Regions from separate parts of the Yersinia canariae genome, predicted to be linked through region 2. Evidence: predicted binding sites of a transcription regulator. Region 2 holds the regulator's gene; each other region holds the start of a gene.

Region 1 (11,281 bases), 2.2 Mb from region 2:
CCTATCGGCCACTGCCCGATAATCCCAGAACTGACCAATAATGCCATCCACCATCCGACACTCGCATCACTCATTCCTTGATGAGATAAATACAACGGCAGCAGACCATAGAGCGAACCTAATAACACCCCGGAGATAATGCAGCCATTAATCCCCAAGCGCGCACTACGTCGCTTCAACATCGGCCAAACGGCAATATGTGGTACGTCACTGCCCCCTTCATGGGAAAAGTGAGCAAATAACAGCGGCAGCATCGCCGTAATGACCAGCGCGCTGACCCACGGAATAACACTGAGTAATTGGGTTGAGACCACACCCAAGAGCAATTGCCCGGTAACAGTTCCCAGATAATAAACCATCATATAGGCCGCCAGCAGTTGGCCTCGATTGGTTACCGTACCACTGCGCAATAGTGCGCTTTCGACAATAACCCATATTAATGCGCAAGCCACACCAGCAAAAAAGCGCCATCCCAGCCAGCTCCAAAAATCAACCGACAGCATTAACCCGCACGTCGCCAGCGCGAATAAAATACAGGAATAATGGTAGCTACGATTAAAACCAAGTTGTTGGATAAACCGCCCAGCAATCAACGTCCCGACCAGATTCCCGCTAAAGTATGATGAGCTAACCATCCCTACTTGCCAGGTCGGCAATTGTTGATGAGATAACCATAAGGGAACCAAAGTATTTAAAACTGCGATAGAAATCGTAAATAGCAAAAGCCCACAGAGCAAAAGCAGCACCGGGCGAGAATATGCGGACATAATAAGACTGAAGCCGTCGGGACAAGGAGGAAAGTGAGCGCATCATGCCACTGGTGATAAAAAAGTCAATTGCCTCGCGTGGGGCAATAGCACGATATGTTGCTAAATGAGTATTTTGTTCTATTTGCCAACACTTAAAAACAAAAAAGCGCCCGCAGGCGCTTTTTGATTATTGATGCTCGGCTATCGATTTTATTAACCAATAAATTCCAAACCACCCATATAAGGGCGTAAGACTTCTGGCACCTGAATACGGCCATCAGCCTGCTGATAATTTTCCAGCACCGCAACTAAAGTACGGCCAACTGCCAGGCCAGAGCCATTCAGGGTATGAACCAAACGAGTCTTTCTGTCAGTTTTATTGCGGCAGCGCGCTTGCATACGACGCGCTTGGAAATCCCACATGTTCGAACATGAAGAGATTTCACGGTAAGTATTCTGCGCAGGCAACCACACTTCCAGGTCATAGGTCTTGCTGGAGCCAAAGCCCATATCGCCGGTACACAACAGTACCTTACGGTATGGTAACTCCAGTAATTGCAGCACTTTCTCTGCGTGACCCGTTAGCTCTTCCAGTGCCGCCATAGAATCTTCCGGGCGGGTTATCTGCACCATCTCAACTTTGTCGAACTGATGCATACGGATCAAGCCACGGGTATCACGACCATAAGAACCCGCTTCAGAACGGAAGCAAGGGGTATGTGCCGTCATTTTCAATGGCAGGGAATCTTCTTCAAGAATCTCATCACGCACCAGATTGGTCACAGGCACTTCTGCCGTTGGAATCAATGCATAGTTGCTGCTGTCAGATTCTTCTTCTAGCGGTTTGGTATGGAAAAGATCACCACCAAATTTAGGCAACTGACCGGTGCCGTAAAGAGTCGCATGGTTGACCAGATAAGGAACGTAAGTCTCCAGATAGCCATGTTTTTCAGTGTGCAGATCCAACATGAACTGTGCTAATGCGCGGTGCATGCGAGCGATTTGCCCTTTCATCACCACAAAACGCGCGCCAGTCAGTTTCACTGCTGCAGCAAAATCAAGCCCACCGGCCATCTCGCCCAATGAAACATGATCTCTTACCTCAAAGTCATACTTGCGAGGTTCACCCCAACGGCTGACTTCAAGATTATCATTTTCATCTTTACCCACTGGAACAGAATCATCAGGCAGGTTAGGAATAGATAATGCCAGATCACGGATTTCGTTTTGCAACTTGTCCAGCTCGGCCTTAGCTGCATCCAGCTTTTCACCTAGTACATTCACTTCCAGACGTAATGGTTCGATATCTTCGCCACGCGCCTTGGCCGCACCAATCAATTTCGATCGGGAGTTACGTTCTGCCTGCAGACTTTCTGTTTCAACCTGTAAAACTTTGCGGCGCTCTTCTTGTTGGCGCAACATCTCAACATCAAGTTTAAAACCTCTGCGAGCCAGTTTTTCGGCGACTGCGTCTAGCTCATTGCGCAGCATATTGGGATCGAGCATGCTAGTCCTGTGCTTGTAGTTATGGATGCCCTTCATCCTTGAAATTTCAGTGGCGTTAGCGGCGCTCTTTCACTCCGATGACTTACCAGACTATGTTCATCGGAACTTGCTCACTGACTGCCTACTTACAACTCCAACTATCTTGGGCATAAAATGGTTATTAAGGGAAAATTTAACGCTGTAAGCGGTGTAAACAGCCACTTACCAAGTGGTTATAGCGCTAACCTTACCGCAACAGCAAGGCTAGCGGTAGCGTTTTATCGGGCTATTTTGATCCTGCTCAGCCAGCCATGCCAGCTTTTCACCAATTTTCCCTTCCAGACCTCGGGATGACGGTAAATAGTAGCGGGTAGAGGCCATTTCTGGTGGGAAATAATTTTCGCCAGCGGCATAAGCATGTTGTTCATCATGGGCATAACGGTATTCAGCCCCCAGCCCCATTTCTTTCATGAGTTTGGTCGGCGCGTTGCGCAGATGTTCCGGTACATCAAAATCTGGCTTATCACGTGCATCTTGCATTGCGGCTTTAAACGCCGAGTAAACAGCATTACTTTTCGGCGCACAGGCCAGATAAACAATTGCCTGAGCAATCGCGCGCTCACCTTCTGCCGGGCCAACACGAGTAAAACAGTCCCACGCAGATATAGCCACTTGCATCGCGCGAGGATCAGCATTACCGACGTCTTCCGACGCAATGGCTAATAAACGTCGGGCAACATAAAGCGGATCACCGCCCGCCGTGATAATTCGTGCATACCAATACAACGCTGCATCAGGTGCAGATCCACGAATAGACTTATGGACTGCTGAAATCAAATCGTAGTAACGATCGCCTTTGTTATCAAAGCGCGCACTGCGCTCGCCCGACACTTCTTTCAACAAATCAGGCGTCAATACCCGGGTTCCATTGGCATCTATTTCTGCCATATCGGCCATCATTTCAAGGCTATTCAACGCCCGACGCGCATCGCCACCCACCAATTCAGACATCATTCGGCGGGTTTCATCTGGCAGTTTTATATTCTGCCCACCATAACCTCGGCTGCTGTCTGACATCGCCTGGTCAATAACTTTTTCGATATCTGCGGCGGTGAGAGCTTTCAGCAAATAGACCCTGGCTCTGGAGAGCAATGCCGAATTTAGTTCAAATGAAGGGTTTTCTGTCGTGGCCCCAATAAAAGTGATAGTGCCATCTTCAATATGAGGCAAAAAAGCATCTTGCTGACTTTTATTAAAACGATGGACTTCATCGACGAATAAAATTGTCCTGCGCCCCGCATCACGATTCTGCCGTGCGCGCTCAATCGCCTCACGAATTTCTTTAATACCAGAGGTTACCGCAGAAATACGCTCAACATCCGCCTGACCATAGCGACCAATAATTTCGGCCAAGGTAGTTTTACCGGTTCCCGGTGGTCCCCAAAGAATCATTGAGTGTAATTGCCCAGCAACGATTGCCCGTGGTAACGGTTTACCCGGAGCCAGCAAATGCGGCTGGCCAATATACTGTTCCAACGTCAAAGGCCGCATCCGCGCGGCCAGTGGTTGAAACTCATTTTGGGAAAAATCGAGGGACATATTACTCACACTGACCTCACTGCCGCTGGTCGTCCAGCGTTACGCCCTTTGGTAGGGTAAACTTGAATTTACTCGCATCCGCTGAACTATTTTGCTGGCCTTTCAGTATATAAGCGCTGCGCTGCCCGTCTTGCTCAACCGCAGTAAAGCTTTTGATTGTACCCGTTGGCGTCACGGTAATAGCAAATTGCTTCAAATTGCCGCTTGCGCTTTTAGGTGTCAGCTCAAAATCGTCACCTTTCTGCTTCACATTATATTGTTTCCAATCATCTGGATTATTGCGGGTGATAAGCATAAATGGCGTATTGCCCGTAGCATTTTTCAGCCAGGTCGCCGTGGCTTGCTCCACAAACGGGTTATAGAACCACAGTGTTTCACCATCAGAAATCAGGACGCTTTCATCGGGGGAAGTCATATGCCAGTTAAAAAGATTAGGCCGTTTCACCCACAATTCACCCTCACCCTCTTGTACTGCTGCGCCATCTGAGCTGGTCACTTTCTGCGAAAAATTAGCATGGAAACTGTTCACTTTGCTCAGGCGACCTTGCAAATCGGAACTGGCATCTGCCAGCGCTGAAGCCGAAATTAAACCCGATAACAGACAACAAGCAACAAGCAGTTTTTTCATTATTCTACATACCTTATAAAATTCATTGCGCCCTAATGGGCTGCCACAAAGGCGGATTCAGTGAGCGAGTATATTGTCACTCTATGTGCCGTTTAAGTCTATGACCGGCAAGCTGAATGCATACCATAAACTTATGCACTTTAGCTGAAGCATTTCCCTCGCGTTAGCATATTAATCTGATAAATGCGGAGTTTGCGCTTCTTTGCATAAGGGCCGCAAAGCGGCCCTCTCTATGTTAACTGTTTCGATAAAAGGTATTACTCATGTGGCGGCGGCGCTAAAACTTCACGATTACCGTTATGTCCCGGGGTACTGACAATCTGCTGAGCTTCCATCTGCTCAATGATACGTGCCGCACGGTTATAACCAATACGGAATTGGCGCTGCACCCCGGAGATAGACGCACGGCGTTTCTCCAGAACAAAACTCACCGCCTGATCAAACAGCGGATCCAATTCCTCGTCACTATCCAGACCAAGACTGCCACCTTCACCTTCGTCACTACCACTAAGAATACTCTCAATGTATTGAGGGCGACCTCGAGCTTTCCAATCATTAACAACAGCATGTACTTCCTGATCACGAACAAAAGCGCCGTGAACGCGCACTGGAATTGAGGAGTTAGGCGCCATATACAGCATATCCCCCATACCCAATAGCGATTCTGCACCGGCTTGGTCAAGGATTGTACGTGAGTCAATCTTGCTGGAGACCGTAAATGCGATACGGGTTGGGATGTTAGCTTTAATCAAACCAGTAATGACATCTACTGACGGGCGCTGAGTAGCCAGAACCAAATGAATACCGGCAGCACGGGCTTTCTGTGCTAAACGGGCTATCAGTTCCTCGACCTTCTTGCCCACCGTCATCATCAGATCAGCAAACTCATCCACCATGACGACGATATAAGGTAATTTCACCAACATTGGCGGTGAGATATCCATACTATCGGAGGGTTTCCAGAATGGGTCTGGAATTGGCCGCCCCATAGCTTCAGCTTGGGCAACTCGCTCGTTGTATCCCGCGAGGTTACGCACACCCAATGCGGACATCAGCTTATAGCGCCGCTCCATTTCACCAACACACCAACGCAATGCATTCGCCGCATCCTTCATATCAGTAACCACTTCGGTTAACAGATGAGGAATACCCTCATACACTGACAACTCCAGCATTTTCGGGTCAATCATGATAAAGCGCACATCATCTGGGGTCGCTTTATACAAAATGCTGAGAATCATTGCGTTAACACCAACCGACTTACCAGAACCGGTCGTACCCGCCACCAGCAAGTGTGGCATTTTGGCTAAATCAGCGACGACGGGTTGCCCAGCAATGTCTTTACCCAACACGATAGCTAAAGGAGATGGGTTATCACGGAATTTGGCGCAATCCAGAACTTCACGTAAATAAACGGTCTGACGATGTTTGTTGGGTAGCTCAAGCCCGACATAAGGTTTGCCAGGAATGACTTCAACCACACGCACAGCAATGGCAGATAGTGAACGTGCCAAATCACGAGAAAGATTAGAAATACGTGAAGCTTTAACGCCTGGCGCTAAATCTAACTCAAAGCGAGTAATCACTGGCCCAGGAGATATACCGACAACTTCTGCTTTCACCCGATAATCACCTAAGCGCGCTTCAACCAGGCGAGCAGTTTGCTCCAAAGCAAACATATCAACGGGCTCTTCTTCCGCTGGCGGAGAAGAAAGTAAATCCAGCGTAGGTAATGGTGTTGTCGGTTTGATCAACGGCTGGTCATTACGCATTAGGAATGGGTGAATCAAACTGTCCATCGCCGGGGTTGGCTGCACAGGTGAAGTGGGTTGCGCAGAGGTCATTGGCTGTACGGGTGTTGATTGACCTGAATATCCTTGTTGAGATTGATGCGCACCCGATGACTGATAGGCCGCTACCTGCTCAGGTTGCGCAGGTGCCGAGGTGGCTTGCGCGGTTGCTGACTGTACGGTTTCATCAACATACGGAGAAAGCGTGAACAAAGGCTCACGCGGGCTTTCATCAATCAGATCGGCAACAGGCGAGAATGTAAAGGCACTGCGAGTGTCTACAGGCTGCATCTCTTCAACAGCAGCGGGTTCGTACTCGCGATTTTCACCATGATCTGCACCATAACGATGTTGTTGCTGCGCGGCAAAAGCTTGTCGCAAGGCTGCCTCTTGCAAGGCTTGTTCATCTTCCGGCTCTACCGCTGAGAAAGTATTCACTCCCGCAGTCGCTGATTGCCCATAACGCTCGGATTGCTGATCAGCAAAGGCTTTACGCAAGATTGCCTGTTCTAATGCATCATCATCTTCAGATGTAACACTTGCGGTGAACGGCGTCTCAGGCGCTTGTGGAGTTTGCACTTCTTGCTCACGTTGCTCCTGCTCCGCCATACGTTGAGACGGGAGCTTGATACCATAGGATGCCAGCTCACGCCGTGTCGGGATACGGACAGGATTGGGTCTTGGTAACTCCGGCCCTATACCTTGTTTAACCTGCGAACTGCTATCACTGATAGCAGTAAATGCTGGCATAAACGTAGCGGCGGCTGCACTTGCCGCCACAATACCCGCAGCAGACTCAGGGCGACTGGCTGACCCCAGAGCGGCCAGACTATCAGTATCTGCGCCTAATCCCGGATTCATATAAGAGGTATTTTCCACCTGATCGCTATGGCGCTGTGCCGCAGAAAAATCAAAAGGTGAATGGCTCGCCGGTGTTACTGGTTTATCCCATGAACCCAGCTGAGGCTCAGGTCGTTCAATCGGTAGAGCAATACGAGTCGGCGCTGGCGAGGTCGCTTCTTGTGGAATTTCAAACGAATAGAGCGGCGGTGTCTCTGTCTTAGTATCAACCATTGGTGCTGTACTGTGACTGATAGTCGGTTCTGAAAAGCTCTCTGTTTGAGATAATACAGACTGATCACCATCATCTGTCGCACGTAATGTGCTCAATAATGGGTCATAGTTATCTTTGGTTTCAGCCGCGCTTTCACCGCTCGGAGCCAGTATTGCCGCATCGGATAGAGGACTGACAGGTGTATCGGTTACTGATGGTGCAGAGAACAAAACATCGTCGTCATCTGCATGGGCTGAATTTGCCGCCAGCGCGGTAGCCGCGGCTACACCCGCGACAACTTTATTGGCTACTGCACTTTTATCTTGCTCAACAGAATTGGCATCATCAAGCGGATAATCATCATCTTCATCGTCATAACGTTCTTCACGACGTGAGCGATTAGTCATAAATGTCAACGAACCTAAGACGACCCCACCAATCTTTTCAGCAATGACCAACCATGACCAACCTGTAAAGAGCGTCAGGCCAACGGCCCAAATACAGAGCAACGTCAAGGTCGCACCAACACCATTGAACCACGGCAACATAGCATTACTGAATAAACTACCAATCACACCACCGGAGGCAAAATAGTAGAGATCGTCAATATTTAATGCTGCCAATCCACATGACGTTAAAATCAGCGCTAATGTGCCAATCAGGCGCAGCGAGAGTGCGAAGTAATCAATATGTTCACTGGTATCACGCTGACGGAATGCCGCCCAGCACAACATCACCATAATGGCGGGAATGGCATAAGCCAGGACGCCAAATGTAAAGAACAGCGTGTCGGCCATCCAGGCACCAACACTGCCGCCAAGATTATGGATAGGCTCGTGCCATGAGGTTTGCGACCAACTCGGGTCTGAAGGATTGAAACTGAGCAGCGCGGCCATTAGGAAGGCTGCCAAAATCGTTACTACAATCAAAACAGCCTCAAGCAAACGACGCCCACTGCTGAGTTTTTTCAAAGTAACTTCTTTATCTTCTGTATATTCCTGGCTCAAGAAAGGCTCTCCAGGTTCCTGTTAACTGGTATGAGTAACAACGCCGAGAACCCTCCCGGCGTTGAAACTGTATGAATAAACAGGAGTGTAACCAAATTACTCAGGTTTTGCACCTGCCTGTTTACCGCGTTTTAATCACAAGGCGGTTACTCTGCTTCACTTCTTCCATGACCACATAGGTACGGGTGTCGTTAACGCCCGGCAGGCGAAGCAAGGTCTCACCGAGTAAAGTACGGTAAGCGGACATATCCGGTACGCGGGTTTTCAACAAATAGTCGAAATCGCCGGAAACCAGGTGACACTCTTGAATTTCCTCAAGATTTTTTACAGCGGCATTAAATTGCTCAAATACATCCGGAGCGCCACGATTCAGAGTAATCTCAACGATAACCAGCAGTGATGCATCCAAATACTGTGGATTAAGCAGTGCGGTGTAGCCATGAATGAAGCCCTGACGCTCTAAGCGGCGAACCCGTTCCAGACATGGTGTTGGTGACAACCCTACTCGTTTTGAAAGCTCAACGTTAGAGATGCGCCCATCCTTTTGTAATTCATTGAGGATGTTACGATCTATACGATCAAGCTCTTTCCCCGGGCGTTTTTTATTATCTATCATCTTATAGTCTCTCTTAATTTCCTTGAGTCTGCGACATGCCTTAATCAGCAATAGATTTTCAGCTTGTTGCAAACCACGACCCGCAGCCTGTTTTATGCAAATATATCAACACGTTGTTATCTCACACCCTGTCTGTCAACTGTATGCGAGGTACTCGATGATTATTAGCGTTGAGGAAGAGATAGCGCATCACGAACACCTGTAGAAACTTCCCCCCTACAGTTGTTCGAGAACATACTCCACATGCCATCCAGTATTAATCGAAAACATTCCAGGGTTTTCGCTTGGTATCACTGATACCAAATCTGAAATTATGGCGCGCAGATAATTTCTTCTTCCTATGATGTTTTCGCAAATGCACAGCCGATTGTCAAAGTAAAAGAAGTTAAATCAGTAGAACGTGCCAGAATTAAAATCCCAGCCCCCTTCTCTTACCTATTTTTTCACCATTTATTTGCTAGAAAATGGTGCAAAAGAGCATGAGTAAGTTGTCAGCTTTTTTTGAATAATCGGCTTGCAAGCCACATTCTTTATAGGGTCAAAGGTTTTTAAGACTATTTAGCCCATAACGTAGAAATCAATTTTGGTCTAATTTATGCCCAGCTTGATTTTATTTACTGGCTAACTGTCGATTCTTAATACATTTAGTTCATTAAATAGGTATGACCTATCAAAAAAATCGCTAACAACATTTTTGCCTGCTTTTTTTAATGCACGAATTTCCCTACAATCGCTAACATTGTCCGCCATTGTGGGAAAGAGGTATTCATGAGCACGGCTAAACATAGCAAATTGATTATTTTAGGGTCTGGCCCTGCAGGTTATACCGCGGCAGTTTATGCGGCGCGCGCCAACCTGAAACCTGTATTGATTACCGGAATGGAAAAAGGCGGTCAATTGACCACCACCACTGAGGTCGAAAACTGGCCCGGTGACCCGGAAGGTCTGACCGGCCCGGCGTTAATGGAACGGATGCATGCACATGCAGAAAAATTCCAGACCGAAATTCTGTTTGACCACATCAACAAAGTCGACTTACAAAACCGCCCATTCCGCCTATTTGGTGATGGTGCTGAATACACCTGTGATGCATTAATTATTGCGACAGGCGCATCCGCACGCTATCTCGGGATGGAATCGGAAGAAGCATTCAAAGGCAAAGGGGTTTCAGCCTGCGCTACCTGCGATGGTTTTTTCTATCGTAATCAGAAAGTTGCCGTGGTCGGCGGCGGCAATACGGCCGTTGAAGAAGCGTTGTATCTGGCAAATATCGCCGCTGAAGTTCATCTAATTCACCGTCGTGATAGCTTCCGTTCAGAAAAAATCCTTATCGACCGCCTGATGGAGAAAGTGAAAAACGGCAATATTGTGCTGCACACTGACCGAACATTGGATGAAGTGCTGGGGGACAATATGGGTGTAACAGGTGTGCGTCTGAAGTCCACCAAAAGTAATGAAACCGAAGAACTCGCCGTCGCGGGTGTATTCATTGCTATTGGTCATAGCCCTAACACCGCTATTTTTGCCGGCCAGTTGGCATTAGAAAATGGTTACATCAAAGTGCAATCAGGCCTTCAGGGTAATGCTACGCAAACCTCAATTCCGGGAGTTTTCGCGGCAGGCGATGTTATGGATCATATTTATCGCCAAGCTATCACCTCGGCGGGTACCGGGTGTATGGCCGCACTGGATGCCGAACGCTATCTGGATGGATTAGCTAACGATAAATAATCCCTATTGATCTTGGCATCTGATATCACAGTTTCATCTAATACAGACGGGCAGCTGACACACACGTGAGCCGCCCGTTTTTGGTTTCTGTTGTTCCTTAATTTTTTATATCTACATGTCAATGAAAAACAGCAAATTATAGATATCGACTAATGCGGCGACTATCACAAGCATTATGGTTTCACCTCATAGCATGACGAGGTAATATTGGCCCTCACCAGTTTGCCATCTTTAGAGATGACAAACATTTTTTGAAGTTTCCCCGTACTCAGTGCAGATAAATTGCCCGATGAATAAAACAAGACAGTATGAGTTGATTCGTTGGCTGAAAAAACAAAGCGCCCCCGCGCAACGTTGGCTCCGCCTGTCCATGTTACTTGGCCTCCTCAGTGGGTTATTGATTATCGCTCAAGCTTGGCTGTTGGCTACCTTGCTGCAATCTTTGATTATTGACAAAGTCCCCCGCACAGCACTGGTCACTGATTTTGGATTACTGGCGGGGACCTTCGCCGTCCGGGCTGTGATCAGTTGGTTACGTGAACGCGTGGGATTTATTTGCGGCATGAAGGTGCGCCAGCAGATCCGCAAAATGGTGTTAGACCGGTTAGAGCAACTTGGGCCT
Region 2 (11,281 bases):
ATCACCTTTTTGTTCCAGTGACTCGGATAAAGTGATCAAATCGATCGGCTTGCTGTTTTCCAGCAAGCGCTGCATTTCAGTAAAGATCCGGCGATGTGGGCGACTGAAAAAGTCCTTGCTGGCAACGCGCTCAGAGACGTTATCCCAGCGCTCATTATCCAGCATCAAACCGCCCAACACGGACTGCTCTGCCTCCAGCGAATGAGGCGGGAGTTTCAGCCCTTCCATCTGGCGGTCTCGTGGCTCTGTCATATTGTTGGTTGGTTTTTTTGCTGCCATGAAAAGTGTTCTTTACCTTTGTTGCGAAGAGGAAAATGACGAATAAAAAATACAGTGGCTTAGTATACGCGATGATATCCGACGGGTAATTATGAATTCCCTATTACTTATCGGTATTAGCAAGATACTGACTCCTGATGTAGAACTCTATAAGGTAAAAATACACCTATTCCTAGGAGCTAGCATGGCAAAACATATTCAATTTAGCACCACTGGCGGGCCGGAAGTGTTGCAATATCTCGATTTCACACCTGTAGATCCCGCGGCACATGAGGTTCAGGTCGAAAATAAAGCCATCGGCATTAACTACATTGATACCTATATTCGCAGCGGCCTATATCCACCGCCGCAGTTTCCAAGTGGCCTGGGCACCGAAGCCGCAGGGGTGGTGACTAAAATTGGTTCCGCAGTTAACACCATCAAAGTTGGGGATCGGGTGGTATATGCCCAATCAGCCCTTGGGGCTTACAGTGAAATCCATAATGTCGCCGCAGAAAAAATTGCATTACTTCCTGAGCAAATATCTTTTGAGCAAGCGGCAGCTTCATTCCTTAAAGGGCTGACAGTCCAATATTTATTACGCCAAACCCATGAAATCAAACCCGGCGAAGTCTTCTTATTCCATGCCGCCGCGGGAGGGGTCGGGTTGATTGCCTGCCAATGGGCAAAAGCACTGGGGGCGAAACTGATTGGTACCGTCGGCTCCGATGAAAAAGCCGAATTAGCCAAAGCTAACGGGGCTTGGGCCACCATCAACTATCGCAAAGAAAATATCGCCGAGCGAGTGGTGGAGCTGACCCACGGCGAGAAAGTGGGCGTGGTGTATGACTCAGTGGGGAAAAGCACCTGGCTGGACTCATTAAATAGCCTTAAACGCAGGGGTTTAATGGTCAGTTTTGGCAATGCTTCCGGCCCAGTGACTGGGGTCGACCTTGCCATACTGAACCAAAAAGGCGCGTTATATGTTACCCGTCCATCCCTTAACGTCTATGTCACGAATCGACAAGAGCTGGAAAGTGCCAGTCATGAGCTATTTTCATTGATTATCAGTGGAGCAATTAAGGTGGATGTGGCTCAAGCTCAGCAGTTCCCACTGAGTGACGCGCGCCGCGCCCATGAAATATTAGAAAGCCGCCAAACAACCGGTTCTAGTTTATTGATCCCATAATTTTCATACTAATAATGGATAGCTTAATATGGCTATCCATTATTTAAATTAATTCTTATTAAAAAAGTTATTTACTATTACTTTAGGACAATTGACAGCAGTATCCTGATTGCTCTCACCACACTATCTATATATCCTCAATTTGTAATATTTCAGCAACGTTATTCATTACATACATTACATTCATTGAGGTTTTAATTATGCATAATTCAGAAACTAATAGAGATATAAAAACACTTTTGAACGCTTTTTATTGTGACAATAAAATAAGCAATGAAGAAGTACAGATACTGCGGGATTTTGCCGACGAACGATTTGATTTGTTACTGAATGAATTCGGTAAAAACAATAACTTATCTGCATTTCAAAAATCTGCCGACGTTACTGTCCAATTAATGCAACAAAGCTTTTTTGATCTAAAAAAGAAATGTAAAGACGAAGAGGAAAGTAAAATCATCAAGGAAGCGTTTGTCGCTCAAATAGCTTATATTATTGCTAACTATAATAGATTCTTCACTAATATCTAATCTTTGACTATTTTACTTCTATAACGCCTTATTTAGCCTTACAAATGATGAATATTTAATCATTCGCCTTACACTATAAAAGTAATAATCAGAGCCTCTATTATTCGAGGCTCCGATTATACTGTTTCTTTGATACATTTGTAGGGGTACAGCAGAGTATTCTGTCAGAGTTATGTTCACTTAAATGAACGTGCCGTTTATACAGCTATTTTCCTCTAACAGAGGATGAAAATGTGATACCAAATCGTATCGGATAGTATCCTAACAAGCCAATTTAGGAAAAAACACGTTTTTCTAACAATTTGCGCCACTAAACTTTCAGCCTGTGATCGCCCCCGCAAGAAAGTAAAAATTTAATAACGTCGAATCGCCGGTTTCTGCATTGAGCGCCATATCCAGACCACCACAACGGCCAAAATCAACCATGGCAACAGCTTAATCATCATCACAAATAAGCCGCCTAGCATCATAAAGGCCGCGGCCACCAACAATGCGGCAAAAATGCCCAACAAGGAGATGCCGGTCGCCATCAACATGATGAAAAAACCAATAACAAAGAGAAGTTCGAACATGGCTGGCTCCTTAATAATTGTTTAAGTCTCGCCATCACATCATTAAATACAATGATGTAGACAAAGAGTTTATTAAGAGTGTTACAAGAAACGTGCCAATTTAAATAAAATAGCTAACAGATTGAATTTACTAATTATAGATAAAATAATCTTGTCAGGGAAACCAGCAGACATGGCCAATCTCACTAACTTTTAGTTAATTTACTACACTATTATACCCAAATCATTGGAATTGCAGGTCAGCAGCCAGTGAGCGCATCCCGAATCACTTACTCAAGTAAGTGATTCGGGTAAGTTAGCGCAGCTAACCCCCTGCTACTTCAAGGACGGGTCACCAACGCCAGCGCCTGCTCGACCACAGAAACATCCGCGCCGGGTTTGTGGGCATTCTCACTCAGATGACGACGCCATTGGCGCGCGCCGGGGATCCCTTGGAAAATACCCAGAATATGCCGGGTTATATGACCTAAATAAGCACCGCGCGACAGTTCTTGCTCAATATAAGGATAAAGAGCTTCGATAGCTTTGACGCTGTCGACCACTGGCGCATTCGGATCAAACAGTTCGCGATCCACTTGCGTCAAAATACTCGGGTTTTGATAAGCTTCGCGCCCCATCATCACCCCATCAACATGTTTGAGATGTTCTTTAGCTTCGGTCAGTGTTTTTACACCCCCATTAATCGCGATAGTCAGGGCCGGAAAATCACGTTTTAGCTGATAAACTCGCTCATAATCCAGCGGGGGGACTTCGCGGTTTTCTTTTGGGCTCAATCCTGAAAGCCAGGCTTTGCGGGCATGAATAGTGAAAATATCACACTGACCTTGTTCAGCCACGGTTTGCACGAATTCACACAAAAACTCATAACTATCCAACTGGTCAATCCCAATACGGGTTTTGACCGTTACCGGAATAGAAACCACATCGCGCATAGCTTTGATACAATCAGCGACCAAGCTGGCTTCCGCCATCAAACAGGCACCAAAACGGCCATTTTGCACCCGATCAGAGGGGCAACCGACATTGAGGTTTATTTCATTGTAGCCGCGAAGTTCCGCCAATTTGGCGCAATGAGCTAAAGCATGCGGATCACTGCCACCGAGCTGTAATGCAACCGGATGGTCTTGTTCGCTGTAAGCCAGATAGTCGCCTTTACCATGGATAATTGCACCCGTGGTGACCATCTCGGTATATAACAAAGTCTGTTTGGTTAACAAACGATGAAAGTAACGGCAATGGCGATCTGTCCAATCGAGCATCGGCGCGACGGAAAAACGCTGTAGGGGATAATTGCCTTTAAATTCGCTTGTAGCGGCGGTTACGGCTGAATGTGTGAATGTGTTATTTTCGTGCATTCTGGGTCATTTTGTCGTGTTCTATGTCAGCCCTAGACAGTCCCTGATAGATGGATACTGATAGAGGGTAAGGGAAAATCATGACCTACTATAGCATAGAAAAACACCCTCGCGCCGATGCCACCGGCGCGCTGTGTCCTGAAAAACCTTAATAAGGCCTTATCGCGGTAGCTTTTGGTAAACGTCCTCAAGAACTAATCTCGCGCCCGCATTAGACAAGTGGTTTCCATTATTGTAGAGCCCGCCATCTTTATTAATAATTAAACAACGGTTATCACGGCATAAACTATCAACCGGTTTGATAATAATCAGATTAGGGTTTGGTGTGAGATAGCTATCGAGTGTTTCACCCAAGCTGAGTGCAGCATAATAACCTTTTGTTCTTTTATCATATACTTTATTAATATGGGAGTTCGTCATATTTAGCAATCTAAAATACTCTATTTTTACATCAGTACTAATGCTAGGTATTGGGTATATCACAACGACTCGGTGCCCTAAAGAAAGTAACTTGTTAATATTCTCAGCAAAAGATTCCCAAACTAAATCCTTACCAACAACAGGCTTGCCATTCAATTCCTGACCGCCCTCTTCCACCACATTAACATCTTTAAACTGAGCATAATTAGCTGCAATTAGGAATGTTTTTTTATCTGTGAAATTATTAATTACCTGCCAACGTTGACGATTAATTCCGGGGCACTCAGGGGCAGTACCAAACCATAATTTCTCAGAGACAAATGAACATTGTTCATATGTTAAGGATATGATGCCATGGCCTGTTGCTGCTAATTTATTCTGTAATGCATATTCAAATGATGCGACATAACTGTCACCAAGAACAACCCAACTTTCATCACCAAACCTACATGCTTCCAGGGGACTTCTATTTATGCACTCAATTGTTTTCTCACCCGAAAAATAATTTGCATCTTTAGTCTTTCCCATTAGACGCCTAAACTCAGGGACTTTAAAATCCTCATACATTTTTTTGGCTAAAGGAGACATTAAACTGTCGGTCTGATCAGCAGAGCTGTTCTTAACTAATACAAATACTGAAAACACGATTAAAATTATCGCTGATACGGTCATCGAGATCAATTTCCAGCGGGAGAGTTGTTTTTTCCTAAATGGTTTTTCAATGACATAAAAAGATAATATGGATAGAGCTATTGATAATAAAATCAATATGATGGATATGAAAGTGCTAATTTCGCCTATTTTAATTCTATAAAAAACAAATAATGGTTGATGCCAAAGATAAATAGAATAAGATATCGCCCCGATAAAAATCATTGGTTTAAGTGATAAAAAATAAGAGGCGGCATCTTTCTCACGAGAGAATAATACTATTAGGCAAGTCCCTAACACAGGTATTAATGTAATGACGGATGGATGCAGCATTCCATCATCAATAAATACAATAGACAAAATTATTAAGATAAACCCCACTATAGGGAGTGTTTTATAATAAAACTTACTAATATTAAGCTTGTTTTCTAAAATAATAATAGCAACAATACTTCCCGCCATCAGTTCCCACATTCTACTCGGTAACATATAGAATGCAAAGTTGGGCTGGCGGTAGGCTAAAATGTTAGACAATACTAATGAGAGCAAAAAAATGAAACATATTATAGTTAGTTTTTTATCTTTAAATCTCTTAAATAACCAGATGCATAAAAAAGGGAAAATAAGATAAAATTGCCACTCGACAGACAAACTCCAAGTATGCAGCAATGGTTTATATTCACTGGAATCTGATACATAAGTATCCTCACCAAAAAAATATAAATTAGACACAAAGAACAAAGATGCCAATAATGTTTTCACATAAACAACAAGACTATCAGGCAATAAAAAATAAAAGGCCAAAACAGAAGATAATAACAACACAATAATCATTGCTGGCAGTATTCTTTTTATTCTTCTAATAAAAAAATCTTTTAAAGAAAAAACACCAGTATTCATTTGTGAAAAAATTATTGTTGTGATCAGGTAGCCAGATAATACAAAAAACATATCTACACCAAGGAAACCGCCCTTGAATACCTCATAACCGAAAAGTGAAAATTTAACGTGATATAAAAGCACGGATATCACTGCAACAGCCCTTAAACCATCTAACTCCGCCCTGTACTTTGTGATATCAGAAGACATTCTCATCTCTACAAAAAATAGTTTATTTATTTTCCCATAGCAAAAGCCCTTTTACAATATCCTAACAAACGTAGATTGTAAAATACCATTACTTTGAGTCATTTATACATCCTGATTTTTTATTGGCGTGGGCATTAACACTGCTTGAAAGTTTTACTTTTAATTAATTTAACCTCAAAACAGACGCCAGTGGTTTAATCTCAGAATATGTCAATAAAGGGATATTGAGCAACAGGTTAATATGATAAAATCTGTTCCATTCAAATACTGCGGGATGAAATCATGAAGCCAACCAACCTGGAAAAGCTGCTTGCTCAGGCTGAAAGTCTGTGCCAACAACGTAACGTCCGGCTGACACCGCAGCGTCTTGAAGTATTACGCTTAATGGCAGAACAACCTGGCGCAATCAGTGCTTATGATTTATTGGACCTGCTCCGAGTTTCCGAGCCACAAGCTAAGCCGCCCACTGTTTACCGCGCATTAGATTTTTTGCTGGAGCAAGGGTTTATTCACCGCGTCGAATCAGCCAATAGTTACGTATTGTGTCATCATTTTGAAGAGCCAACTCATACCTCTGCGCTATTTATCTGTGATCGCTGCAAGATTGTGACTGAACGCCCCACGATCGGCATTGAAGAAGCTCTGGCGCTGTTAGCACAACAATCTGGTTTTACCCTACGCCATAGCGTGGTAGAAGCCCATGGTTTATGTACTGAATGCGGGAAGGTCGAAGCATGTGAAAGTCACGATCATTGTGATCATGACCATTCTATTGTAATAAAAAAGAAATAACTCTGGCGGATAATAATCTGACTACCGGTAGAAAGTCGGTGGGTTATACATTGTCTGAAGATATGAAAAATTAGAATACTTAAAAAGTAACGCATATTAAATACGACACATCCATGTGTCACATCGATATAAAATTATAAATAAACAGAATGTTTTTATCATTAACACTCTCTTTTATTTCATCGTAACAACCATGTGAAAAAGTATATTAATACTTCACATTCTATAAGTTGAAAGGTTCGATTAATTTATATCGATATTAGGTTAATTCCATTTAACGCTGCTACCAGCGATATTTGCTGTGGTCTTCCCAAGCTTTAACTTCTTTCTCGGCTTGCTCTTTTTGATAGCCGTATTTCTCCTGGATTTTACCCACCAGCTGGTCACGCTTACCTTCAATAACCGTCAGGTCATCATCAGTCAGCTTACCCCATTTCTCTTTCACTTTACCTTTAAACTGCTTCCAGTTACCGTCGGCTTGATCTTTATTCATAATATCTCCGTCAACTTGGTTTTTGGATATGTTTAATTTAATACGGCAAGTAATTTCAATTTATAAATATTTTATTTATATTAGTCATTCTCAGACATAATTTAAATATTATTGCTTCGCTTACCGTATGAATAACTATAGCAGAGGATGCTGACAATTAAAGTCTAATTGATATTAATCACTGCTATTAGGGCAATAAATTAAAAATAAAAATAAATAATATGCAGTTAAAACAGTAGGTAATAGCTTATTATCGGAATGCTCTCAAACTAAATAGGCTAAATATTATGAGGGTTAAAAGAGTCATATACCCTTCTTGTCGAAGGGTATATGTGTAGCATTAAAATCAGATCCAGTCGCCATTGCGGATAACACCAACAGCTAGCCCTTCAATAGTGAAATTTTGCTCACGCAGATCGACGACAATTGGCTGGAACTCACTGTTTTCTGGCAGAAGCTGTACGATATTACCCTGTTTTTTCAGGCGTTTTACCGTCACTTCATCATCAATACGCGCAACGACCACTTGCCCATTACGCACATCCTGAGTTTTATGCACCGCCAACAAGTCACCATCCAGAATACCAATATCTCTCATCGACATCCCATTAACCCGCAGCAGAAAATCTGCACTCGGCTTAAACATGGCAGGGTCGACTTTATAATGCCCTTCGATATGCTGCTGCGCTAACAGTGGCTCACCTGCCGCGACTCGGCCAATCAGTGGTAAGCCGTCTTCCTCTTCCATCAACAGACGGATGCCACGGGACGCGCCGGAGACAATCTCAATAACACCCTTACGGGCCAGTGCTTTTAAATGCTCTTCAGCGGCGTTAGGAGAGCGGAACCCCAGACGCTGCGCAATTTCGGCACGGGTCGGTGGCATACCTGTTTGCGATAAGTGATCGCGCACAAGGTCGTAAACCTCTTGCTGCCTGGTAGTAAGTGCTTTCATTCCGCCCCCTGTTTGTTTATACAGTCTTGCTGTGAGTATATACAGCTATGCGGGTGTTGGGAACCAAAGAGTGAATAAAAACAGGGATTAATCACTGTTTACATCAACAGCGTTGTTAGCCGTATTTTTAACCGACATATTGCCAGAGCACGGTTATCCATATAAAGAGCGCCAACATGATGGCCAAAAACACAGCGGCAGACCCCATATCTTTGGCTCGGCCCGACAATTCATGGAATTCACTGCCGATGCGGTCCACCACAGCTTCAATCGCACTATTAATGACTTCAATAATGATCACTAACACCACGCTCGCGATCAATAAAATGCGCGCGATAGCATCTACATCCAGCCAGAAGGCCAGTATGATAGCGAGTATGGCAGCCACAGATTCTTGGCGAAATGCGGCTTCATTTCTCCAGGCTGCAACTAAGCCTTTCACAGAATAACCGGCTGCTTTATAAACTCGGGTTAATCCTGTTGATTGATTTGCCATATTTTATTGCCTTTATCTTAAGTTAATGATGATTTTTGCCGCTTTCTGTTGTCTCATCACCACAGATCTCAAAACCAGTTTCTGGTATCCTTGCGACGAATTGCTAACAAGAGGCTTCATGTAGTTATGTCAGGTTGGCGTAAAATATATTACAAGTTACTGAATTTACCGCTAAAAATGCTGGTAAAAAGTAAGGTTATTCCGGCAGATCCTGTGACTGAGTTAGGGTTAGACCCGTCTCGTCCTATTCTGTACGTTTTACCTTACAATTCTAAGGCTGATTTGCTGACTTTGCGAGCGCAGTGTCAGGCGCAGGATTTGCCCGACCCATTGATTCCATTGGAAATCGATGGCGTGCAACTTCCCAGCCATGTCTTTATCGATAACGGCCCACGGGTGTTTCGCTATTACGCCCCTAAACAGGAATCAGTAAAGCTATTCCACGATTATTTGGATCTGCATCGCAATAACCCGGAGCTGGATATCCAAATGCTGCCGGTTTCGGTGATGTTTGGTCGCTCTCCGGGCCGTGAAGGCCATGGAACGCCACATCTGCGCGTACTAAACGGCGTAGAAAAATTCTTTGCCGTATTGTGGCTGGGGCGCGATAGCTTTGTGCGTTTTTCGACCACAGTATCACTGCGCCGGATGGCCCGTGAGCATGGTACTGACAAAACTATCGCCCATAAACTGGCACGCGTAGCGCGGATGCACTTCTCACGTCAGCGCCTGGCCGCGGTTGGCCCGAGTCTGCCGGCCCGTCAAGACCTATTCAAAAAGCTGTTAACATCCAAAGCGATTGAAAAAGCGGTCGCAGATGAAGCCCGTACCAAGAAAATCTCCCATGAGAAAGCGCAACAAAACGCCATTACACTGATGGAAGAAATTGCCGCCGACTTCTCGTACGAAGCAGTGCGTCTGTCCGACCGAGTGTTGAGTTGGACATGGAACCGCTTGTATCAAGGGATTAATGTCCATAATGCAGAGCGCGTGCGGCAGTTGGCGCAGGATGGTCATGAAATTGTCTATGTGCCTTGTCATCGCAGCCATATGGACTACCTGCTGCTCTCCTATGTGCTTTATCACCAAGGGCTGGTACCGCCGCATATTGCTGCTGGTATTAACCTTAATTTCTGGCCTGCTGGCCCGATTTTCCGCCGTTTAGGTGCTTTCTTTATCCGCCGGACCTTTAAAGGCAACAAACTCTACTCAACAGTGTTCCGTGAATATCTGGGTGAATTATTCACCCGAGGCTATTCAGTAGAATACTTTGTTGAAGGCGGGCGCTCACGAACTGGCCGTCTGCTGGAACCCAAAACTGGCACCCTGTCGATGACAATACAGGCCATGTTGCGCGGCGGCTCACGCCCAATCACGTTAGTGCCCATTTACATCGGCTACGAGCATGTGATGGAAGTAGGAACTTACGCCAAAGAGTTACGGGGCGCGACCAAAGAGAAAGAGAGTCTATTGCAGATGCTGCGTGGTTTGCGCAAGCTGCGCAATCTCGGTCAGGGCTATGTCAACTTTGGTGAACCAATCCCGTTGACCACCTATCTCAACACTACTGTGCCGCAGTGGCGTGATGCTATCGACCCTATTGAAGCACAGCGCCCAAGTTGGTTGACTCCAGCTGTGAATGATTTGGCCGGTAAGATTATGGTCCGAATTAACAATGCGGCAGCCGCCAATGCTATGAATCTGTGTTCCACCGCATTGTTAGCCTCACGTCAGCGCTCACTAACCCGCGAGCAGTTACTGGAGCAACTCGATTGCTACCTGCAACTGATGCGCAATGTGCCTTATGCGAAAGATGTCACTGTGCCGGACAAAACGCCGGAAGAGTTACTTAATCACGCCTTGAATATGAATAAGTTTGAGGTGGAGAAAGACACTATCGGTGACATTATCATTCTGCCACGGGAACAAGCCGTGCTGATGACCTATTATCGCAATAATATCCAGCACTTACTGATGCTGCCATCATTGATTGCCAGTATGGTGATGTACCATCGCCGTATTACGCGCGCAGAATTATTGCGCCAAATCGGCATGATTTATCCAATGTTGAAAGCCGAATTGTTCCTGCATTACAGTAAAGAACAATTACCACAAACACTGGATACATTGGTGGATGAACTGGCTCGCCAGCAGTTGATTTGCGATAAAGGGAATGAGTTGGTGCTGAATCCGGCCCGCATTCGCCCACTGCAATTACTGGCCGCCGGTGTACGCGAAACTCTGCAACGCTATGCCATTACGTTGTCGTTACTCAGTGCAAACCCCAGCATCAACCGGGGGGCGCTGGAGAAAGAGAGCCGTATTATGGCGCAGCGCTTGTCTGTTCTGCATGGGATTAACGCACCGGAATTCTTCGATAAAGCTGTGTTCTCAACCTTGGTGGGCACATTGCGCGAAGAGGGCTATATCAGTGATAGCGGTGATGCCATTCAAGAACATACGCTGGAAGTTTACAACATGCTG
Region 3 (11,281 bases), 2.1 Mb from region 2:
CGTTAGATCTGGGTCGCCATGGGAGTTATGACAAACAACGTGACCCGCATGTTTTCACTCATGCGCGCAATGATGTTGTTAACCCTGAAGCATTACCACAATTGCCCGAGACCAAAGGCCTGACTTTCGTCAATGCGGGCACCGATCTGATTTACGCAGCGTATAAATATGCTGAGTACACCGGTGATATCGCGGCAGCTGCTTGGGGCAAACATTTATACCGTCAATACGTCTTAGCCCGTAATTGCGAAACAGGGTTGCCGGTTTATCAATTCAGTTCGCCACAACAACGCCGCCCTATACCGGCAGATGATAATCAAACCCAATCTTGGTATGGCGATCGCGCTAAGCGTCAGTTTGGCCCTGAGTTTGGTGAAATTGCCCGTGAAGCCAATGTTTTATTCCGCGACATGCGGCCATTATTAATTGATAACCCATTGGCAATGCTGGATATCTTGCGCCAACAACCTGATGCAGAAGTTCTGCATTGGGTCATTGATGGGTTAAAAAATTACTATCGTTTCGCCTATGACGTCGAGAGTAATACATTACGCCCGTTATGGAACGATGGGCAGGATATGAGCGGTTATGTCTTACAGCGTGATGGTTATTATGGCGCTAAAGGTAAGGTCATATCCCCCTTCCCATTAGAAGTTGATTACCTGCTGCCATTGGTTCGTGCATGGCGAGCCAGCAACGATGACGAATTACTCGACTTGATTGGTGTATTGCTGCACCGCTGGCAGTTAGCTGAATTAAACAAACAAGAACGCCGTGCATCACTGATAGACGGAAAAAAACCGACTGCTACCCCTTATCTGCTACTGGCATTAGTTGAGCTGGCCGAGCATTGCCAATGCCAGCAATTATTTGCATTGGCCTGGCAGATTGGGGATGACTTATTTCAACAACATTACCATCGCGGCCTGTTTGTCGAATCAGCGGAACACCGTTATTTCCGTATCGACAATCCGATTGCATTAGCTTTATTAACCTTGATTGCCGCGAAACAGAATAAGTTGGCAACAATACCTCAATTTATTACCAATGGTGGTTACGTCCATGGAGATTATCGGGTGAACGGAGAAATCCGCACTTTGTATGATGTCGATTTTATTTATCCGACGCTTTTGAATCAGTAGTTTTATTTATCTTTCATGTTATTAAAAATAGGTAAGCATTATGAATGAAAACAGAATGCTGGGGTTAGCCTATATATCACCTTATATAATAGGGTTGATAATATTCACGGCTTTCCCCTTTGTATCATCTTTCTTTCTCAGTTTTACTGAGTATGACTTAATGAACCCTCCCGTTTACAACGGGATCGAGAATTACCGTCATATGTTCCTTGAAGATGATTTATTCTGGAAATCCATGGGCGTTACTTTCGCTTATGTATTTCTTACTATTCCATTAAAACTGGCATTTGCTCTGGGGATTGCTTTTGTACTGAACTTTAAATTACGGGGTATCGGTTTCTTCCGTACCGCATTCTATATTCCGTCAATTCTTGGCAGTAGCGTAGCCATTGCGGTGTTATGGCGCGCTCTATTTGCTATCGATGGTTTATTAAATGGTTTTATTGGGGTATTTGGGCTTGACCCCGTCAACTGGCTGGGAGAGCCAGCTCTGGCACTGACATCGGTGACATTACTGCGTGTTTGGCAGTTTGGTTCTGCCATGGTTATCTTCTTGGCCGCTTTGCAGAATGTGCCGCAGTCCCAATATGAAGCCGCCATGATTGATGGTGCCTCTAAATGGCAAATGTTTATGAAAGTGACCGTGCCATTAATTACGCCGGTTATTTTCTTCAACTTTATTATGCAAACCACTCAGGCATTCCAAGAGTTTACGGCGCCTTATGTCATAACCGGTGGTGGGCCAACTCATTATACCTATTTATTCTCGCTCTATATCTACGATACAGCGTTTAAATACTTTGATATGGGATACGGCGCTGCACTGGCTTGGGTATTATTCCTGGTAGTCGCTCTCTTTGCCTCAATTGCATTTAAATCTTCTAAATATTGGGTCTTCTACTCCGCCGATAAAGGAGGAAAAAATGACTGACGTACAACAAAATTCCAACCAGAAGAAATTAGATCTGGCGCAGGATATTGCTGATGCGGAAATTAGCCGCACCTTACGTAAAGCTAAAATCAGTGCCGCTTTCCGCTATATCGTTCTGCTTATTGTCGGACTGATGATGCTTTATCCGTTGCTGTGGATGTTCTCCGCCGCCTTTAAACCTAATAATGAAATCTTCACCACATTAGGTTTATGGCCAGAACACCCAACAAGTGATGGTTTCGTTAATGGTTGGAAAACCGGTACTGAATATAACTTCGGTCATTACATGCTTAACACCTTTAAGTTTGTTATCCCGAAAGTCATTCTGACCATTATTTCTTCCACCATTGTGGCGTATGGTTTTGCGCGCTTTGAAATCCCATGGAAGAAATTCTGGTTCGCAACATTAATCACCACCATGTTGCTGCCAAGTACCGTGTTATTGATTCCGCAATACATTATGTTCCGTGAAATGGGCATGCTCAATAGCTACATGCCGCTGTATCTGCCATTGGCGTTCGCGACACAAGGGTTCTTCGTCTTCATGCTTATCCAGTTCCTGCGCGGTGTTCCTCGCGATATGGAAGAAGCGGCGCAAATTGACGGATGTAACTCCTTCCAAGTGTTGTGGTACGTGGTAGTGCCAATCTTGAAGCCGGCCATTATCTCCGTGGCATTGTTCCAGTTCATGTGGTCAATGAACGACTTTATCGGCCCGCTGATTTACGTCTACAGCGTAGATAAGTACCCGATAGCGCTGGCTCTTAAGATGTCAATTGACGTGACCGAAGGCGCACCTTGGAACGAAATTCTGGCAATGGCGAGCATCTCCATTCTGCCGTCCATCATTGTTTTCTTCCTGGCTCAACGCTACTTCGTGCAAGGCGTAACCAGCAGCGGAATTAAAGGTTAATAGAGGATTTATCATGGCTGAAGTCATTTTCAATAAATTAGGCAAAGTTTACTCCAACGGTTTCCGCGCAGTTCATGGCATTGATCTGAAGATCCATGATGGCGAATTTATGGTGATTGTTGGGCCATCTGGCTGTGCTAAATCCACGACCCTGCGTATGTTGGCCGGGCTGGAAACTATCAGTGATGGTGAAGTGCGAATTGGTGATCGGGTAGTCAATAATCTGGCACCAAAATCACGTGGTATTGCCATGGTGTTCCAGAACTATGCGCTGTATCCGCACATGACCGTGAAAGAAAACCTGGCTTTTGGCCTCAAGCTGAGCAAGCTGCCAAAAGACCAAATTGAAATGCAAGTTGCTGAAGCAGCGAAAATTTTAGAACTTGAAGACCTGCTTGACCGTTTGCCGCGCCAGTTGTCTGGTGGTCAGGCACAGCGTGTAGCGGTTGGTCGCGCCATTGTTAAAAAGCCCGATGTATTCTTGTTCGATGAGCCATTATCGAACCTGGACGCCAAACTGCGCGCCTCCATGCGTATTCGTATCTCAGATTTACATAAGCAGTTGAAAAAAAGCGGTAAAGCAGCAACCACAGTTTACGTAACCCACGACCAGACTGAAGCAATGACCATGGGCGACCGAATCTGTGTGATGAAACTGGGCCATATTATGCAAGTCGATACCCCAGATAATCTCTATCACTACCCTACCAATATGTTTGTCGCCGGTTTTATCGGCGCGCCGGAAATGAATATCAAACCGAGCACGCTGGTAGAAAAAGACGGGAAAATTGGCCTGACAGTCGGTCAATACACCCTGGTATTGAATGAAAGACAGCAAGCCAAAGTCGCTGCCCACGCCGGGGAAAAAGTGTTCTTTGGTGTACGCCCTGAATTCGTCAGCATGTCTATGAATCCATTTACTGATAATCACTCACAAGGTGAATTAGTGCGCGTGGAGAACATGGGTCACGAATTCTTTATGTATATCAAAGTTGATGACTTTGAGCTGACCTGTCGTCTGCCGTCTGATGAAGCACGACCTATTATTGAAAATGGTCTGCATCGCACCGTGTACTTCCAGTTTGATATGGATAAATGCCATATCTTTGATGCAAAAACAGAAAAAAATATCTCTCTTTAACAGGAGCAGTACCCAATGAAAAAAGCGATCCTACACACGCTGATAGCATCCACTCTGGCACTATTATCACATCAAGCCTTTGCTGCGCAGGACGAGATTAATTTGCGTATGTCATGGTGGGGCGGTAACGGTCGTCACCAAGTAACATTGAAAGCATTAGAAGAATTCCATAAACAGCATCCGAATATTAATGTTAAAGCAGAATACACCGGTTGGGATGGTCACTTATCTCGTCTGACAACACAGATTGCCGGTGGTACTGAACCTGATGTTATGCAAACTAACTGGAACTGGCTGCCTATTTTCTCTAAAGACGGCACCGGCTTCTATAATTTGTTTAGCGTAAAAGAACAATTGGATTTAGCGCAATTTGATCCAAAAGAACTGCAACAAACTACCGTTAATGGCAAGTTGAATGGTATTCCAATTTCAGTCACTGCGCGTATCTTCTATTTTAATGATGCAACCTGGGCTAAAGCTGGCGTAGAATATCCTAAAACTTGGGATGAATTACTTGCTGCGGGTAAAGTATTTAAAGAAAAACTGGGTGACCAATATTATCCAGTGGTATTAGAGCATCAGGATACTTTAGCGTTAATCCGCTCTTACATGACACAAAAATATAACATTCCTACTATTGATGAAGCCAATAAGAAATTCGCTTATTCGCCTGAACAGTGGGTTGAGTTCTTTACCATGTATAAAACCATGGTAGATAGTCATGTTATGCCATCCACCAAATACTATGCTTCATTCGGCAAGAGTAATATGTATGAAATGAAGCCGTGGATTAATGGTGAATGGGGGGGTACTTATATGTGGAACTCCACTATAACTAAGTATTCCGATAACTTGACCAAACCAGCTAAACTGGTGCTTGGCCCATATCCAATGTTGCCAGGGGCAAAAGATGCCGGTTTATTCTTTAAACCAGCACAGATGCTTTCCATTGGTAAATCAACTAAATATCCACAAGAAAGTGCAATGTTAATCAACTTCTTACTTAATAGTAAAGAAGGGGTTGAAGCATTAGGTCTGGAACGTGGCGTGCCATTAAGTGCTACGGCGGTGACTCAATTACGTGCCAGTGGCGTCATTAAAGATGAAGATCCTTCTGTTGCCGGTTTAAATATGGCGCTGGAATTGCCACATAAAATGACAACTTCACCATACTTTGATGACCCGCAAATTGTTTCATTGTTCGGTGATGCAATTCAATATATCGATTATGGTCAGAAGACCGTACAAGAGACTGCAGAATACTTTAACAAACAAGGTGACCGTATTCTTAAACGCGCTATGCGTTAATAAAGTCATTTAATTTAACTTAAGTATCCACCCTAGCCCTGTCATTAATTTGGCGGGGCTATTTTTTTGTGAAAATTAATTACCAATTAAGATCGACATCACAATTTAATATCTGTTTAAAAAAAGAATCATTAAGACAGATCTGGATCACATAAATATTTACCAATATAAATAGAATGTGCATTCACAATAAATGAAACATCGTTTCCTTGTTGTTGGAATTGTTTTTCAGTCGTATGTTGATTCTTTATAGATTTGTTAATGACTTTTGATTTAGATAACCATAACCCTGGGATTATATAAAAATGAAATTTAAATTACTGACTCTTGCAGTGGCATCTGTAATCAGCTTTAGTTCTGTTGCAACAACAATTGACTACCGGCACGAAATGAAAGATACCAGTAAATCTGATCACAAAGATCGTTTACTGATTTCCAACCGTTTTGCAAATGGCTTTGGTTTGTCTTTAGAAGGTAAATGGGGCCAGCACAGCTCTGATACCACGCCAAATAAACCTTTCAATGAGCAAGTGAGTAATGGTACCGAAGTGGTTGCCAGCTATGTTTATCAATTCAATAAAACCTTCTCACTGGAGCCTGGTTTCTCATTAGAGTCTTCTTCTGATTCTAATAACTACCGCCCTTACCTGCGCGGAAAAGTGGCCTTAACTGATGATTTCTCAACCTCGCTGCGTTACCGCCCATACTACAAACGTAACCAGCCTGCTCAGACTAAAGCAACAGAGAAAGGCCATGAGTTCACTATGTTGTTTGCCTATAACTTCTTGAAAAACTATTCCGCTGAATATGAGTTGAACTACAAGAAATCTGAAGACGAAATTCTGGCTAATAAAGAGAAAGAAGAATGGAGTCATGATCTGAAAGTGGCTTACAAATGGGATAAAAACTGGAAGCCTTATGTTGCTATCGGTAATGTTGCGGGTAGCAAAACCACTGACGAACGTCAAACTCGCTACCGTGTAGGCGTGCAGTACAGCTTCTAATTTTGGCCTTATAAATAGACGTGCCGTTATTAGTGAAAGTTTAGTTATTAGTAAAAGTTTAGTTGTTAGTACCCTCATCATTATTTGTAATTATGCCCATACCCGTATTACTTTGGGGAAAAGCTGACTCCCGGTCACTTTTCCCCTTTTTTCGGCCTATACCATTGTTAGCATCGCGGGTCGCCCAACTTAACCTCACTATTTCAGCCCAACCCCCGACGCTTTCATTACAAACCCTCAAGTTCAATGACACTGCCTTAAACCACGTAAAAAGAGACATTTAGTTACAGCGTAACGGCTATTCATGTCAGGAAAAATCTCATATACTGGATAAATCAACAGCTACAGATTCGGAATTCAAGTATGACAGGGGAAGGACACCTTATTTTTTCTGTCGCCTGCGTTATTTTTGCCAAGAAAGTCGGCCTCACACCTGAACTGGCACATGGCGACTGGTGGCATATAATACCTGGCGCCCTGTTAACCTCCTTGCTGCCAGATATTGATCACCCAAAATCAATCCTTGGTCAGCGACTAAAGTGGATATCAGCCCCTATTGCTCGCGCATTTGGTCATCGCGGGTTTACTCATAGCCTGTTGGCCGTGATAGGTGGCATTGCCCTATTTCAAATGGATATTTCCCGCGATTGGATTATTCCTGCTGATGCATTCCACGCGATGATTATTGGCTATTTCAGCCATCTATTGGCCGATATGATTACGCCGGCCGGTGTCCCACTTCTATGGCCGTGCCGTTGGCGTTTTTGTATTCCAATACTACGCCCACAGAAAGGTAATCAGTTAGAACGCGTATTATGTGTTCTATTAGTTTGTTTTTCCGTCTATTGGCAAACTGACACCACCATTCCGCTGCTATCCTATATGGAGCAATTGAAGAATTTTAGATTGTGATCACACTTTGATGGGCAAACAATCACCTAATTGAATATATTCCATACAAATAATGGCAAAAATTTATATAACATTCTTTTTGGATATAAGTGAGCCTACTGAGGAACTGCTAACATACGCGGCTAATTGCACAGTTGACTGTGCCTGGCTCTATTCTAGATAAAAATAGAAATAGAATAGAAAGCCAGTATTTAAAATAATAATTTGGAGATTTGGGGATGAACCTACCGCTTGTGATTAACGTGCTGTTATTTGTAGCACTGCTATTACTATTGGCACAAACCCGGCATAAACAATGGAGTCTGTCCAAGAAAGTTTTGGCCGGTCTGGGATTGGGTGTGCTATTTGGTCTGGGGCTGCAATGGGTCTATGGCGCAGAAAACCCAGTGCTAAAAGAGTCTATCACTTGGTTTAATATTGTCGGTAATGGCTATGTGCAATTATTACAGATGATTGTTATGCCATTGGTATTCGCCTCTATCTTGAGTGCGGTGGCCAAACTGCATAATGCATCTTCACTGGGTAAAATCAGTGTACTGACCATTGGCACATTGCTGTTCACGACATTAATCGCAGCATTGGTCGGTGTCCTGGTCACTACTGTGTTCGGTTTAACTGCCGATGGCCTGGTGCAAGGCACACAAGAATCCGCGCGTTTAAGTGCTATTGAAAGCAATTATCTCGGCAAAGTGACTGACTTGACAGTCCCTCAGTTGGTTCTGTCCTTTATCCCGAAAAATCCGTTTGCTGACTTGACGGGTGCCAGCCCAACCTCAATCATCAGCGTGGTTATCTTTGCAACATTCCTTGGTATAGCATCTTTGCAATTACTGAAAGATGATGTGGAAAAAGGCCAGCGGGTACTGGTGGCTATCGACACTCTGCAAGCCTGGGTAATGAAACTTGTGCGTCTGGTGATGAAACTGACACCATACGGCGTACTGGCATTGATGACCAAAGTGGTTGCGGGTTCTAATATTCAAGACATCATCAAGCTGGGCAGTTTTGTTGTCGCGTCTTATTTGGGTCTGGCCATTATGTTTGTGGTACACGGCGTGCTGTTGTCCTTCACCGGCATTAACCCACTGAAATTCTTCCGCAAAGTTTGGCCCGTACTGACGTTTGCATTTACCAGCCGCTCCAGTGCTGCCAGTATTCCACTGAATGTAGAAGCCCAAACTCGCCGCTTAGGTGTACCTGAATCTATCGCCAGCTTCTCAGCGTCTTTCGGGGCAACTATCGGCCAAAATGGTTGTGCAGGTCTTTATCCGGCCATGTTAGCCGTGATGGTCGCCCCAACCGTCGGCATTAACCCGCTAGATCCAATATGGATTGCCACACTGGTCGGCATTGTCACCATCAGTTCCGCCGGTGTAGCCGGTGTGGGTGGCGGTGCGACCTTTGCAGCGCTTATTGTATTACCCGCGATGGGCTTACCGGTCACATTGGTTGCTTTGCTCATCTCAGTTGAACCCTTGATTGACATGGGCCGTACCGCATTGAATGTGAGTGGTTCAATGACTGCGGGCACCATTACCAGTCAATTGATGAAACAAACAGATAAAGAGATTCTCAACAGTGATGATGATGGCGATTTAGCCCATCAATAACTATCACTTGTGAATCATTAAAAGCCAGTCAGCAGTGACTGGCTTTTTTGTTTTTTAACCATTCGCAGCAACCCGCACTCCGGCAGAGTTAAGGGCCAACAGACCGATACTTTTCGACTAATGCCAACGCAATCGCTTCCGTTTCTACATCCGGTACACCACTGAAATCTTGCGCCCTGAAGTGCATCTGAAATGCTTTAATGACCTGGCGAGTTTCATCATCTAGCTCACCTGTCTGTGGGATCTTATAGCCATAGCGAGCCAACGCCTGCTGGATGACAGCAACAGAAGCCTGATGATTTTTATTTCGGCCATCAATATATTTTGTCACTGTCGCGTCATCTGGCCAGGCACCGATACCCTGCTCAGCTAAACGTTTCCATGGGAACAAGGGGCCGGGATCAGATTTTCGCTGGGGAGCAATATCGCTATGAGCAACAACATCTGTCGGGTCAATATTATAACGCTCGACAATGTCCTTGGTTAGCCGCTCAATCAATTGAATCTGTGATTCGTTGTAAGGGTACCACTGCCTGCCCAACATCTTCTCAGTGAACCCCCTATTGACGATTTCAATACCTATCGAGGTGTCATTGAGGCTACTGCGCCCATGCCAATCACTGACACCGGCATGCCAGGCGCGCTGAGACTCAGGAACCAATTGCAAAACCACGGGTTTGCCATCAATGCTATCAGGCTGCGTTTTGACCAGATAATGGGCGCTGACATTGCCATCTTGAGTCAGTATCTTCAGCGATTGAGCATCATCTGTTGCTGTATAGTGAAGAACCAAAAACCTCACCCGCGCATTTTGAGCAATTGAAGGGATGCTGGTATCCACTTTATATTCACCGCGGTCAATCAATTGATGCGGATTATCACGATGAGAACTACTACAACCGGCCAGCAGCAGTAATAGCCCTGTGCTTAATAACTTCCTCATTCTCTTTCTCCCTATAATTATGCTTAAGCACGGTTATAGTGAACCCACTGAATTAAATGGTCCCTCAACAATATATTTAAATGATAACTAATATCACCAGATAATACTTATGTGCAAAAATCTATTCATATCGCCTCGCCGTGTATCCGACTCTCCAACAATAAAAAAACGGCTCCTGATAAGAGGAGCCGTTTGGGATGGGAAGGAATAAATAGTTATAATTAACAGCTGATTAAAAATATCCAATAATTATACAGTATTTACCCTATTAAGTGATTTCCTCAGAAAGGATAATCGCGATAGCCCATCTGCTCTGAAATATTGCGTGCTGCGCGATGTAAAGATTTCACAATATCGCTCTTGCTGTCTTCAGAAAAGCGCAATGTCGGATATGAAATACTTAACCCGGCAATTACGACGCCGAAGCGGTCGAAAACAGGGACTGCGATGCAACGTAAACCTTCTTCTTGCTCTTCAATATCTTCGCCGAAGCCCTGCTCACGGACTTGGTCCAACACCGGCAACAGTTCTGCGGCACTGCCCAAAGTATGTTTGGTGCTGCGAGTAAACTCGATATGAGACAAGATTTCTTCGACTTCACCACGGTCACGCCATGCCAGCAGTACTTTACCAATTGCCGTACTGTGCAGTGGATTACGACGACCAATGCGAGAATGCATCCGCAGGTTATACATAGAATCGATTTTATGGATATAAACAATGCTGTCTTCATCCAAAGCACCCAAGTGAAGAGTTTCACGAGTTTCATTGGATAATTCACGCATTTGTATATCCGCACTACGGATCAAATCAACGTTTTGTAATGCTTTAGCGCCTAACTCAAATAACTTCAGAGTCAGGGAATATTTCTCTGATTCGCCTTCCTGGGCAACATATCCCAAGGACTTCATGGTCTGTAGGAAGCGGTACACTGTACTCTTAGGCATCATTACACGCTGAGAAAGTTCGGTAATACCAATTTCCCGTTCTTCACCCAATGCTTGTAAGATGCCAAAAACTTTCAGAACCGACGAAACAGAGTCGGGCTGTTTATCTAAATCTGCAATAGCCATTTTTTTGTTACCCTACTCAGTTTTCTGTGTTTCATAAAACAATATGTTTTAAAAAAAATAGAACAGTGGTTTTATTATAAAGGGAAGTCGCGAGACTGTGCAATAAACCAATGTGAATAATCGGATAAAAGCCTTGCAGACAGCAAATTAGCCTCTTTCCAAGAAAGAGGCTAGTGCAAAATTCAATTATTTCCAGACTGACTCAGGTAATGTGGCTAAATATAAGGCAGGTTTACCGTGAACATCAGAGGTAAACAGGACTTGCTTATCATCTGGTGTAAAGGAAGGATGTGGATGAGTGACC

The links. The regulator LexA, encoded in region 2, represses DNA repair genes until DNA is damaged. The targets are predictions, from matches to a motif close to TNCTGTATGTACATACAGNA.
Region 1: the regulator LexA is predicted to act here: its motif matches at 8,378-8,397, upstream of F0T03_RS08345 (DNA translocase FtsK 4TM domain-containing protein).
Region 3: the regulator LexA is predicted to act here: its motif matches at 6,764-6,783, upstream of F0T03_RS09725 (metal-dependent hydrolase).

What each region holds. Positions count from the first base shown of each region.
Region 1 is NZ_CP043727.1:1,790,923-1,802,203, reverse strand. It holds gene F0T03_RS08365 (MFS transporter) at 1-767, opposite strand, end outside; gene serS (serine--tRNA ligase) at 963-2,255, opposite strand; gene F0T03_RS08355 (replication-associated recombination protein A) at 2,499-3,842, opposite strand; gene lolA (outer membrane lipoprotein periplasmic chaperone LolA) at 3,850-4,461, opposite strand; gene F0T03_RS08345 (DNA translocase FtsK 4TM domain-containing protein) at 4,719-8,312, opposite strand; gene lrp (leucine-responsive transcriptional regulator Lrp) at 8,434-8,928, opposite strand; gene trxB (thioredoxin-disulfide reductase) at 9,697-10,659, shown strand; gene cydD (heme ABC transporter permease/ATP-binding protein CydD) at 10,949-11,281, shown strand, end outside.
Region 2 is NZ_CP043727.1:4,251,425-4,262,705, forward strand. It holds gene dnaB (replicative DNA helicase) at 1-279, opposite strand, end outside; gene F0T03_RS19465 (quinone oxidoreductase) at 464-1,447, shown strand; gene F0T03_RS19470 (hypothetical protein) at 1,648-1,974, shown strand; gene pspG (envelope stress response protein PspG) at 2,328-2,546, opposite strand; gene dusA (tRNA dihydrouridine(20/20a) synthase DusA) at 2,867-3,901, opposite strand; gene F0T03_RS19485 (acyltransferase family protein) at 4,061-6,061, opposite strand; gene zur (zinc uptake transcriptional repressor Zur) at 6,344-6,853, shown strand; gene F0T03_RS19495 (CsbD family protein) at 7,137-7,346, opposite strand; gene lexA (transcriptional repressor LexA) at 7,693-8,301, opposite strand; gene F0T03_RS19505 (diacylglycerol kinase) at 8,429-8,797, opposite strand; gene plsB (glycerol-3-phosphate 1-O-acyltransferase PlsB) at 8,924-11,281, shown strand, end outside.
Region 3 is NZ_CP043727.1:2,101,954-2,113,234, reverse strand. It holds gene F0T03_RS09755 (pectate lyase) at 1-1,142, shown strand, start outside; gene F0T03_RS09750 (carbohydrate ABC transporter permease) at 1,183-2,073, shown strand; gene F0T03_RS09745 (carbohydrate ABC transporter permease) at 2,066-2,986, shown strand; gene F0T03_RS09740 (ABC transporter ATP-binding protein) at 3,000-4,127, shown strand; gene F0T03_RS09735 (ABC transporter substrate-binding protein) at 4,143-5,435, shown strand; gene F0T03_RS09730 (oligogalacturonate-specific porin KdgM family protein) at 5,741-6,439, shown strand; gene F0T03_RS09725 (metal-dependent hydrolase) at 6,803-7,351, shown strand; gene F0T03_RS09720 (L-cystine transporter) at 7,570-8,961, shown strand; gene F0T03_RS09715 (N-acetylmuramoyl-L-alanine amidase) at 9,050-9,904, opposite strand; gene kdgR (DNA-binding transcriptional regulator KdgR) at 10,186-10,977, opposite strand; gene ogl (oligogalacturonate lyase) at 11,164-11,281, opposite strand, start outside.